2 regions of the Streptomyces sp. NBC_00316 genome follow, and region 1 is predicted to be linked to the other one. Evidence: riboswitches for the same ligand, from Rfam matches in the RefSeq annotation. Region 1 holds a riboswitch; the other holds the start of a gene.
The links. Region 1 has a riboswitch for thiamine pyrophosphate ahead of thiO (glycine oxidase ThiO). Riboswitches for the same ligand answer to the same signal wherever they lie in the genome.
Positions count from the first base shown of each region.

Region 1 (5,388 bases):
CCGGGCGTCGGACAGCAGCGCGCGAGGCGTGGACATGGTGAGGTTCCCCCTTGGGTGCGGCGATACGGGATACGGCGGTGCGGCTCGACGCCCCCGGAGCCCCGCCACGGGTGCAGCGCCACGTCGTCATGCGGCGGTACGGGCCGGGCCGCTCGGAACGGCCCGGGCCCGTACCCCGCGTGCGGTTGTCCCGGTCAGACGGCGAGCGCCTGGGCGCGGCGCTTCACCTCCGTGCCGCGATTCTCGCTCAGCGCCTGCGCGGGGGTACCGGGGAGGGTGGGGTCGGGGGTGAAGAGCCACTCAAGCATCTCTTCGTCGGTGTAGCCGTCGTCCCTCAGGAGCGTCAGGGTGCCGGAGAGGCCCTTGACCACCTTGTTGCCGTCGATGAAGGCAGCAGGCACCTGGAGTGCCCGGTTCTCACCACGGCGTACGGCGATGAGCTGGCCCTCCTTGACCAGCTGCCGTACGCGCGTCACCTCGACATCGAGCATTTCCGCGATGTCGGGGAGGTGGAGCCAGGCGGGGACGAGAGCATCGATCTTTGCGTCAATCTCGGTCACGGGGACAAGCGTGCCATCCCGGACCGACAGTCGGTACCCGGACCCGACCGGACGGGGGTCACCCCAGCGCCCTCAAGGCCCCCGGAGCCCCTGGGGAAGCGCCGTCACGCGGCGTCCGCCCTGGCCGACTTCAGGGGTACGGCGGGGTCGGCCGCCCGCACCTGATCCAGCCGCGCCCCCGCCTCGATGAGTCTGCGCCCCTGGGCCAGGTCGCGCGGCCGCCCGACGGCGAGGACGGCGACCAGCGCGCCGTCCCGCAGCCAGCACACGGTCCAGGCCGCGTCCGCCGGGTCGCCGCGCCACAGCAGGGTGTCCGCGTCCCCGTGATGCCCCGCGTACTGCACGAACCGGTCGAACTGCTCGGACCAGAAGTACGGCACGGGGTCGTACGTCAGGGGCTGCGCCCCGTCCGTGCCGGCGCCGATGATGTTGGCGGCGGCGGTCCGCGGCCCCTGGAGGGCGTTGTCCCAGTGGTGGACGAGAAGCCGTGTGCCGTACCGCGCGGAGGGGAAGGACGCGCAGTCGCCGACCGCGTACACATCCGGCAGCGAGGTGCGCAGCGCGTCGTCGGCGGTCACCGACCCGTCCGGGCCGAGCGCGATGCCGGAGCCGGCCAGCCAGCCGGTGGCGGGCCGGGCACCGATCCCGACGACCACCGCTCCGGCGGCGAGCGTGCGCCCGTCGGCGAGGACCACGCTGCCGTGCTCGATCCGCGCCACCGGCGTGCCCGTGAGGAGTTCGGCACCGCTCTGCGCGTACCAGCGGGCCATCGGGGCGGCGACCTCGGCGGGCAGAACGCCTGCCAGCGGCCGGTCGGCGGCCTCGACGACGGTGACCTCGCAGCCCGCGGCGCGCGCCGCGGTGGCGAACTCCGCGCCGATCCAGCCCGCGCCGACGACCACGACGGTGTGCTGCTCGTCGAGTACCGGCCGCAGCCGTGCGGCGTCGTCGAGGGTGCGCAGCAGATGGACGCCGGGCACGCCCTCGGAGCCGGGCAGTACCACCGGCTCGGCGCCGGAGGCGACGACCAGGACGTCGTACGGAACGGGTCCGGCCAAGGTGTCCAGTTCGTGCGCGCCGGGCCGCAGACCGGTCACGTCGCGGCCCAGTTGCAGGTCGATGTCCAGCGCTTCGAAGTCGATGTCGAAGGCGGAGCCCTCGGCGTTGCCGAGCAGTACGGCCTTGGACAGCGGTGGCCGGTCGTACGGCTGGTGGGGTTCGGCGCCGATGAGGGTGACCGGGCCGGTGAAGCCCTGTTCCCGCAGGGCGACCGCGGTCTGCACGCCGGCCATGCCCGCGCCGACGATGACGACGCGGCGCTCTGTCCGCCGGCCCGGCTGCTCTGTCTGCTGCTCGCTCACCTGCCCAGCTTATGCACCTGACGGTTTGTCAGACAGACAGCTCCTCGACCACGCTCGCACCGCAGCCCTCCTGCGACTCCCATTCCCAGCGCTCGTCCAGCCGCACCCGGCCGTCCGCCAGATCGACGACGGTGGAGACGCAGTGTCCGGAGGAGGTCGTTCCGTCCTGCTTCAACTGGACGTACCGGAAGTCGAGCCGGTCGCCGGAGCGCGTGCCGACGAGATGTCCCCGGACCACGTCGCCGCCCGCGTACTCGGCCCAGATCCGGCCGTCCTCCTCGTGGTACGTGAAGCGGGTACGGGTGCCGACCTGACCCGGCGCCTGGTCGGCGACGGGTGAGAGGACGAGTCCGTCGAGCGAACGGGCCACGGTGACTGCTCCCTTACCGGGCGTGGGGAACGGGGTCTAGGGTGGCCACCGTAAGACACTCGCGGGAGTCCGGACGCACCGGGCTGAGAGGGAGGCTGGGCGGCCTCCGACCGTACGAACCTGATCCGGGTCATGCCGGCGAAGGGAGGGGCTGGACGCCCATGCATTCCCCCGGGAACACCCCAGCACCAGGATCCGACGTCCTCGTCATCGGGGGCGGGATCATCGGTCTGGTGACCGCCTGGCGGGCGGCGCAGCGCGGCCTGCGCACCACGGTCGCCGACCCCGACCCGGGTGGCGGGGCCGCCCGGGTGGCGGCCGGAATGCTCGCCGCCGTCACCGAACTCCACTACGGCGAGCAGATGCTGCTCGGCCTCAATGTCGCCTCCGCCGCACGCTATCCGGCCTTCGCCGCCGAGCTGGAGGCGGCGAGCGGCCAGGACATCGGCTTCCGGGCCTGCGGCACCCTCGCGGTCGCCCTGGACTCCGACGACCGCGCCCATCTGCGGGAACTGCATGCGCTGCACCTCCGTTCGGGGCTGGAGTCGCAGTGGCTCACCGGCCGTGAGTGCCGCCGCCTGGAACCGATGCTGGCGCCGGGGGTACGCGGCGGTCTGCGGGTCGACGGCGACCACCAGGTCGACCCCCGCCGGCTGGCCGCCGCCCTGCTGACGGCCTGTGAGCGGGCCGGGGTCGTCGTCCACCGCGACCGGGCGGAACGCCTCACGGTGGAACGGGACCGGGCAACCGGGGCCGTGCTGGCAGGCGGTACGGAGCTCACCGCCGACCAGGTCGTGCTCGCCGCGGGCAGCCTCAGCGGGCGGCTGGCGGGGCTGCCGGACGAGGTCACGCCGCCCGTCCGGCCGGTGAAGGGGCAGGTGCTGCGGCTGACCGTGCCCGCCGCGTACGCACCGTTCCTCACCCGGACCGTGCGGGCCGTGGTCCGCGGCAGCCACGTCTATCTCGTACCGCGCGAGAACGGCGAGCTGGTGGTCGGCGCCACCAGTGAGGAGATGGGCTGGGACACCACCGTCACGGCGGGCGGTGTGTACGAGCTGCTTCGCGACGCCCATGAGCTGGTGCCCGGGATCACCGAACTGCCGCTCACCGAGACCCGGGCCGGCCTGCGCCCCGCCTCCCCCGACAATGCTCCGCTGCTCGGCCCCACCGCCCTGCCCGGTCTGCATCTCGCCACCGGCCACCACCGCAACGGGGTGCTGCTCACCCCCGTCACCGGCGACGCCATGGCCGAGCTGCTGACCACCGGCGAGCTGCCCCGCGTGGCCCGCCCCTTCGCTCCCGGGCGGTTCGCGCCCGCCCCCGTACCGTCGCCCGCCGCGCCGTCCGCCTCCGCCTCCGCACGTCAGGAGCAGCCCGCATGACCGAGTCCGTAGCGCTCTGCGTGTCCGTCAACGGCGATCCCCGCTCGATCGCCGCGGGCACCACGCTGGAAACCCTCGTCTCGACCCTCACCACGGCGCACTCCGGCATCGCGGCCGCCGTCAACGAGGCCGTGGTTCCGCGCAGCCGGTGGGCCACCGCCGCGCTCGCCGACGGCGACCGGATCGAAGTCCTCACCGCGGTCCAGGGAGGCTGACCATGTCCGACGATCTCTTCACCCTCGGGGGCACCGCGTTCACCTCCCGGCTGATCATGGGGACGGGCGGGGCGCCCAGCCTCGACGTGCTGGAGCGCTCGCTCACCGCCTCCGGCACCGAGCTGACCACCGTCGCGATGCGCCGCCTCGATCCGACCGTGCAGGGTTCGGTGCTCTCCGTGCTGGAACGGCTCTCGATCCGCGTCCTGCCGAACACGGCGGGCTGCTTCACCGCGGGCGAGGCCGTGCTGACCGCGCGGCTGGCCCGCGAGGCGCTGGGCACCGACTGGATCAAGCTGGAGGTCGTAGCCGACGAGCGGACCCTGCTGCCCGACCCGATCGAGCTGCTGGACGCGGCGGAGACCCTGGTCGACGACGGCTTCACCGTCCTTCCCTACACCAACGACGACCCGGTGCTGGCCCGGAAGCTGGAGGATGTGGGGTGCGCGGCGATCATGCCGCTCGGCTCCCCCATCGGCTCCGGCCTCGGCATCCGCAACCCGCACAACTTCCAGCTGATCGTCGACCACGCCCGGGTGCCGGTGATCCTCGACGCCGGCGCCGGGACGGCTTCCGACGCGGCGCTCGCGATGGAGCTGGGGTGCGCGGCCGTGATGCTGGCCTCCGCGGTGACCCGGGCGCAGGAGCCCGAGCTGATGGCGGCGGCGATGCGGCATGCGGTGGACGGCGGGCGGCTGGCGTACCGCGCGGGCCGGATCCCCCGGCGCCACTTCGCCGAGGCGTCGTCGCCGGTGGAGGGGCGGGCGGTGCTGGATCCGGAGCGGCCCGCGTTCTGACCCCCGTGCGGGACGCACGTGCATGTCCCTGTCACGGCTCGGCTGCAGTACGGCCGCGGGATCGCTCCGGCCCGTCGGCCATGTCCGCGATGGCTCGTAGACTCGCTTGCGTGGATACGACCCTTCAGGACCCGCTTGTCGGGCAACTGCTCGACGGCCGCTATCGCGTCGATGCCCGCATCGCCGTGGGCGGGATGGCCACGGTCTACCGGGCCCTGGACACCCGTCTGGACCGGGTGCTCGCCCTCAAGGTGATGCACCCGGCGCTCGCGGCCGACGCCTCGTTCGTCGAGCGTTTCATCCGCGAGGCCAAGTCCGTGGCCAGGCTGGCGCACCCCAATGTGGTCGCGGTCTTCGACCAGGGCGCCCAGGGGGCGTACGTCTACCTGGCGATGGAGTACGTCGCGGGCTGCACGCTGCGCGACGTCCTGCGCGACCGTGGCGCCCTGCAGCCGCGGGCGGCGCTGGACATCCTGGAGCCGGTCCTCGCCGCACTGGGCGCCGCGCACCGGGCGGGGTTCGTGCACCGCGACATGAAGCCGGAGAACGTCCTCATAGGGGACGACGGCCGGGTGAAGGTCGCGGACTTCGGTCTGGTGCGCGCCGTGGGCGCCGTCACGAACACCACCGGGACCGTCCTGGGCACCGTCTCGTATCTCGCCCCCGAGCAGATCGAGCACGGCACGGCGGACACCCGCACCGA
Region 1 covers NZ_CP108023.1:6,453,262-6,458,649, reverse strand. The annotation lists gene thiE (thiamine phosphate synthase) at 1-36, opposite strand, end outside; gene OG878_RS28705 (Rv2175c family DNA-binding protein) at 195-560, opposite strand; gene OG878_RS28700 (NAD(P)/FAD-dependent oxidoreductase) at 665-1,852, opposite strand; gene OG878_RS28695 (hypothetical protein) at 1,950-2,291, opposite strand; TPP riboswitch at 2,343-2,455, shown strand; gene thiO (glycine oxidase ThiO) at 2,453-3,673, shown strand; gene thiS (sulfur carrier protein ThiS) at 3,670-3,888, shown strand; gene OG878_RS28680 (thiazole synthase) at 3,891-4,685, shown strand; gene pknB (Stk1 family PASTA domain-containing Ser/Thr kinase) at 4,796-5,388, shown strand, end outside.

Region 2 (5,388 bases), 5.2 Mb from region 1:
TGATCGACTTCCAGGTGCACAGCTGCCTGGCGTCCGATCCGGACTACGAGCACGTGTTTTCCGCCTCCTCGTTCCGGCTGACCGACCCGGCCGGCCGGGTCCTGGGGATGTGCCAGACGTACGTCGACGTCAGCGACGGCTATCAGGCCCAGCAGCGGCTGGCGCTGCTGACCGAGTCCGCCGTGCGCATCGGCACCACGCTGGACGTGATGCGCACGGCGCAGGAACTGGCCGACGCGGCCGTTCCCGGACTCGCGGACTTCGTCACCGTCGACCTGCTCGAGGCAACGGTGCGGGGCGAGGAACCGCTCCCCGGGCCGGTGGCCGCACAGATGCCGGTCCGCCGGTCGGGACTCCGTTCCATACACGAGCACGCCCCGGAGGCCGTGTTCACGGTGGGCGAGACAGTGGCGTTCCACCCGGGCACGCCACAGGTGCGGAGTCTGGCCACCGGGCAGTCGGTTCTGGTGCAGAAACTCGACGCAGACGAGTGGTTCGCCCACGACGCCCAGCGGGCCGGGAAGATCCGCGAGTTCCATTTCCATTCGTACATGGCGGTGCCGCTGCGAGCCCGCGGGATCACGCTGGGTGTCGCCACCCTCGGCCGCCACCAGGATCCTCGGCCGTACGACGAAGGAGACCTGTGCCTCGCCGAGGACTTCTCGTCCCGCGCCGCCGTATGCATCGACAACGCCCGCCGCTACACCCGCGAGCACAACACCGCCCTGGCCTTGCAGCACAGCCTTCTGCCGCGCGATCTGCCCGACTACCCCGCCGTCGAGACCGGCCACCGGTATCTGCCCGCCGCCGCCCACGCCGGAGCGGGCGGGGACTGGTTCGACGTCCTGCCCCTGTCGGGAGCCCGCCTCGCCCTGGTCGTCGGAGACGTCACCGGCCACGGCCTGCACGCGGCGGCCCTCATGGGACGGCTGCGCACCGCTGTCCACACACTCACCGACCTCGACCTCCCTCCCGACGAGGTCCTGACCCAGCTGGACGATCTCGTGATCCGTCTCGCCCAGGAGGATCCCGACTGCGAGGGCGCCACCTGCCTGTACGCCGTCTACGACCCCATCTCCCGCATCTGCACCGCTGCGCGCGCCGGGCATCCCCCACCCGTCCTGTTGCAGGCCGATGGCGCGGTGGAGGTCCTCGACGACATCCCGCCCGGCCCGCCGCTGGGGAAGGGCGGGCTGCCCTTCGAAACCGCTGAACGCCGCGTCGCGGAGGGCTCTGTCCTGGCGCTCTACACGGACGGCCTCATCGAAGCACCGGGCTGGGGCGTCGACGCCGGGCTCGACAGACTGTCCCGCGCCATGACCGGCCCCACCCGACCGCTCGAGGAGCTCTGCGATGCCGTGGTGGCCGCCCTGGTCACGGAGCACCGATCCGATGACGCTGTCCTGCTCCTCGCCCGCACCCGCGTCCTGGGTGCAGACCGGGTCGTCTCCTGGGAGCTTCCGGGCGACCCCGCACAGGTCGCCCACGCCCGCGCCCTCACCACCCGTCAGCTTGCCACCTGGGGCTTGGAGCCGCTCGCCTTCACCACCGAACTGATGGTCAGCGAACTGGTCACCAACGCCATCCGGTACGCGCACGGCCCCATTTCCCTGCGTCTCATCCACGCCGCAGCCCTCATCTGCGAAGTCTCCGACGGCAGCCTCAGCGCCCCGCATCTGCGCCGCGCGCGCTCCAGCGACGAGGGCGGCCGCGGCCTGTTCCTGGTGGCCCAGCTCGCCTCCCGTTGGGGCGCCCGCTACGACCGCGCCGGCAAGACCATATGGGCCGAGCAGCATCTCCCTCCTGCCGGAGCGCCGGATCCGGCGATGTGACGCGCGAACAGAGGCCCCCGTAACGCGGACCGCGCCTCCACACCACGGACCGACCGACCGAGTGGGTGCCCCGCGGCCCTCCGTGCAGGTGTTCCACGGGATCGGGTTAGTCTGTCCGTCGTACCGGACACGGGGTGCCCTATGCGAGGGCTGAGATCACACCCGTCGAACCTGAACCAGTTCGCACTGGCGGAGGGATGTCTTCCATGCCATTGACGCATGTTTCCGGCGGGTCGGCCGCCGACGGCCGGCAGACCGTCTTCGACGGACGGATGCCCGCCGCCCCCGGCGACCTCCGCGTCGAGGCGCACGGCATCGAGCCGGTCCCCGAGAGCAACCGTTACGGCGGTCCCGGGCGCCTGTTCACCGTATGGTTCGCGCCCAATCTGACCATGACCGGCTTGTTCACCGGCACCGTCGGCATCGCCCTCGGCCTGGACTTCGCCACCGCGCTCGCCGCCGTCGTGCTGGGCACCGTGCTCGGCGCGGTGCCCACCGCCTACCTGGGTACCTGGGGAAGCCGGACCGGTGCCGGGCAACTGCCGCTGGCCCGGCTCGCGTTCGGCCGGGCCGTGGCCGTGCCGGGCATCCTGCAGTGGCTGTCCTCGGTCGCCTGGGACGCGCTGATCGGACTGTTCGGCGGGGACGCGCTGGCCCGGTTGTGCGGCTGGCCGTTCTGGCTGGGTGTCCTGGTCATGATGGTGGCCCAGGGTGCCCTCGGCGTTCTCGGCTACGAGGCCATCCACCGGCTGCAGATCGTCATGACCTTCGTGCTCGCCGCCGCGTTCGCCCTGATCGCCTGGCGGCTGCTCGACGGTGTCCACCCAGCCGGCACCGGCACCGCGCACGGCGCCGACCAGGTCGGCGCGTTCGTTCTGACCAGCACCATCGCGCTGAGCCTGGCCCTCTCCTGGGCTCCGTACGCCAGCGACTTCAGCCGCTACCTGCCCCGCACCACCTCGCGCCCGCGCATGTTCTGGTACACGCTGCTCGGTCTCGTGGTGTCCTTCGTGGCGGTCCAGACCCTCGGCCTGTGGGGGGCGTCGGTGCTGACCGACCAGACCGCCGCGGGCGTGGACGAGCTGCTGGGGGGTGGGGTGCTGGGCGCGTTCGGGCTGCTCGCCGTGGCGCTGGCGGCCCTCTGCAGCAACGCCATGAACGATTACAGCGGTTCCCTGGCACTGCAGACCGTCGGAGTGCGTCTGCCGCGCCCGGCGGCCGCCGCGCTCGCCGCCGCGCTCGGCTTTCCTCTGGTGCTGTGGATGCACGCGGCCGACACGACCGCCCGCTTCCAGAACGTGCTGCTGTTCGTCGGTTACTGGATCCCCGGTTTCGTGGCGATCGTCGTCGTCGACTGGCACGCACGGGCCCGGGCGCGGGACGGCGCCGCGATCGACCTGGCTGCCGAGACCGCCCGGCCGCAGTCCGGTTGGCCGCCCTTGCTGGCGTTCGTCGCCGCCTTCGCCGCGGCCGTGCCGTTCATGGACACGACCCTGTACGTGGGACCGGTGGCCGCCGCCCTGCACGGCGCCGACCTCTCGTACTACGTGGCGTTCCTCGTGGCGCTCGCCGTGTACGCGCCGCTGCGGCTGCGCCACCGCCCGCGGGACTGACACGCCCCGGCCGTCGGCCCTCGGCGCCCGAACGACATCCCCTTCTCCCCACGGAGCCACCTCGCATGCCCCCGATACCCCCGCCATTCGCCGATCCCACCGGTTTCGCGCAGCAGTCCCTCGCCCGCGTGCGGTCGACATCCCCCCTGGTGCAGTGCCTGACCAACTCGGTGGTCACCGGGTTCACCGCCAACGTCCTGCTGGCGCTGGGCGCTTCACCCGCCATGGTCGACATTCCGGAAGAAGCCGGCCCGTTCGCGCGGATCGCCTCTGGTGTCCTGGTCAATCTCGGAACCCCGCACGCGGAGCAGCGCTCCGCCATGGTCGAGGCCGCGGGGGCGGCGAGGTCGGCGGATACTCCGTGGGTGCTCGACCCGGTCGCCGTCGGCGCGCTCCCGGTGCGTACCGCGCTCGCACGAGAACTCCTGGAGCTGCGGCCGACGGTGATCAGGGGCAACGCGTCCGAGATCCTCGCGCTCGCGGGTGCGGGCGGCGGCGGCCGTGGCGTGGACTCCTCCGACGGCGTCGAGACCGCCGGGGAATCAGCACGCGAGCTGGCCCGTACGACCGGCTGCGTGGTCGCCGTCTCCGGACCCGTCGACTTCGTCACCGACGGGGTGCGCAGCGCCCGGATCGCCAACGGGGATGCCCTGTTGACCCGGGTGACGGGCGGCGGCTGCGCACTGGGGGCGGCGATAACGGCCTTCGCGGCGGTCGACGAGGACCGGTTCGCCGCGACGGTGGCCGCCGTCACCGTCTACACGGTCGCCGCCGAGCTAGCCGCCAAGGAGGCGTCGGGGCCCGGCAGTTTCGCTGTCGCGTTCCTGGACGCACTCGCCGCCCTGGAGCCGGCGGACCTCGCCGAGCGGGCGGCTCTCTCATGACCGCGGCGCCGGTGGATCTGTCGGTCTATCTGGTCACGGACGCGGCCCAGTGCGCGTCCCGCGGCCGGAGCGTGGCCGAGACCGTCGCCCAGGCAGTGGCCGGTGGTGTCACCGCCGTGCAGATCCGGGAGAAGCACGCCGCCGGGAGGGAGTTCCTGCGTACGGTCCTGGAGGTGGCCGCCGTCCTCCCCGAACGAGTGGCGCTCATCGTCAACGACCGGGTGGACGTGTTCCTGGCGGCCCGGGCAGCCGGCGCACGCGTCACCGGGGTCCACGTCGGCCAGTCGGATCTGCCGCCGGCCGCGGTACGCGAACTGATCGGTGAGCACGCGGTCCTCGGCCTGAGCGCCGCGACCCCCGGGCAGCTGCGCGCCGCCGCCGAGGATCCGGCACGCGTCCACCACGTCGGCATCGGCGCGCTGCACGCGACCCGGACCAAGGCGGACGCCCCGGACCCACTCGGCCATGACGGCTTCGCCCGCCTCGCCCGGCTCAGCGCACTCCCCGCCGTGGCCATCGGCGGCATCACCCCGGCCGACCTGCCCCGACTGCGCGATGCCGGGGCGGTGGGCGCCGCCGTCGTCTCCGGTGTCTGCGCCGCCGAGGATCCCCGGGCATCAGCCGTCGCCTATGCCCGGGCATGGACCCGCACCCGAGAGGAGAGCCGCGCATGACCGCGCTGCCCCGCGTCCTGACGATCGCCGGATCCGACTCCGGCGGAGGAGCCGGAATCCAGGCCGACCTCAAGACCATGCTGGCGCTCGGCGCCCACGGAATGAGCGTGCTCACGGCTGTCACGGCACAGAACTCCCTGGGCGTGCAGGGTGCATGGGAACTCCCCGTGGAGGCGGTGCGCGCGCAGTACCGCAGTGTCGTGGACGACATCGGGGTCCAGGCGGTGAAGACGGGGATGCTCGCCTCGCCCAGCCTGGTCGCGGCGGTCGCCGGCCTGTTGTCGGACGCGACGGCCCCGGTCGTCGTGGACCCGGTGAGCGTGTCCAAGCACGGGGACAAGCTGCTGGCCGACGACGCGCTGGATGCCGTACGGAACACGCTGCT
Region 2 covers NZ_CP108023.1:1,216,350-1,221,737, forward strand. The annotation lists gene OG878_RS05545 (SpoIIE family protein phosphatase) at 1-1,832, shown strand, start outside; TPP riboswitch at 1,953-2,047, shown strand; gene OG878_RS05550 (purine-cytosine permease family protein) at 2,039-3,445, shown strand; gene thiM (hydroxyethylthiazole kinase) at 3,511-4,329, shown strand; gene thiE (thiamine phosphate synthase) at 4,326-5,003, shown strand; gene thiD (bifunctional hydroxymethylpyrimidine kinase/phosphomethylpyrimidine kinase) at 5,000-5,388, shown strand, end outside.
Region 2: linked by a shared signal. The riboswitch ahead of OG878_RS05550 (purine-cytosine permease family protein) and the one ahead of thiO (glycine oxidase ThiO) in region 1 are both predicted to bind thiamine pyrophosphate.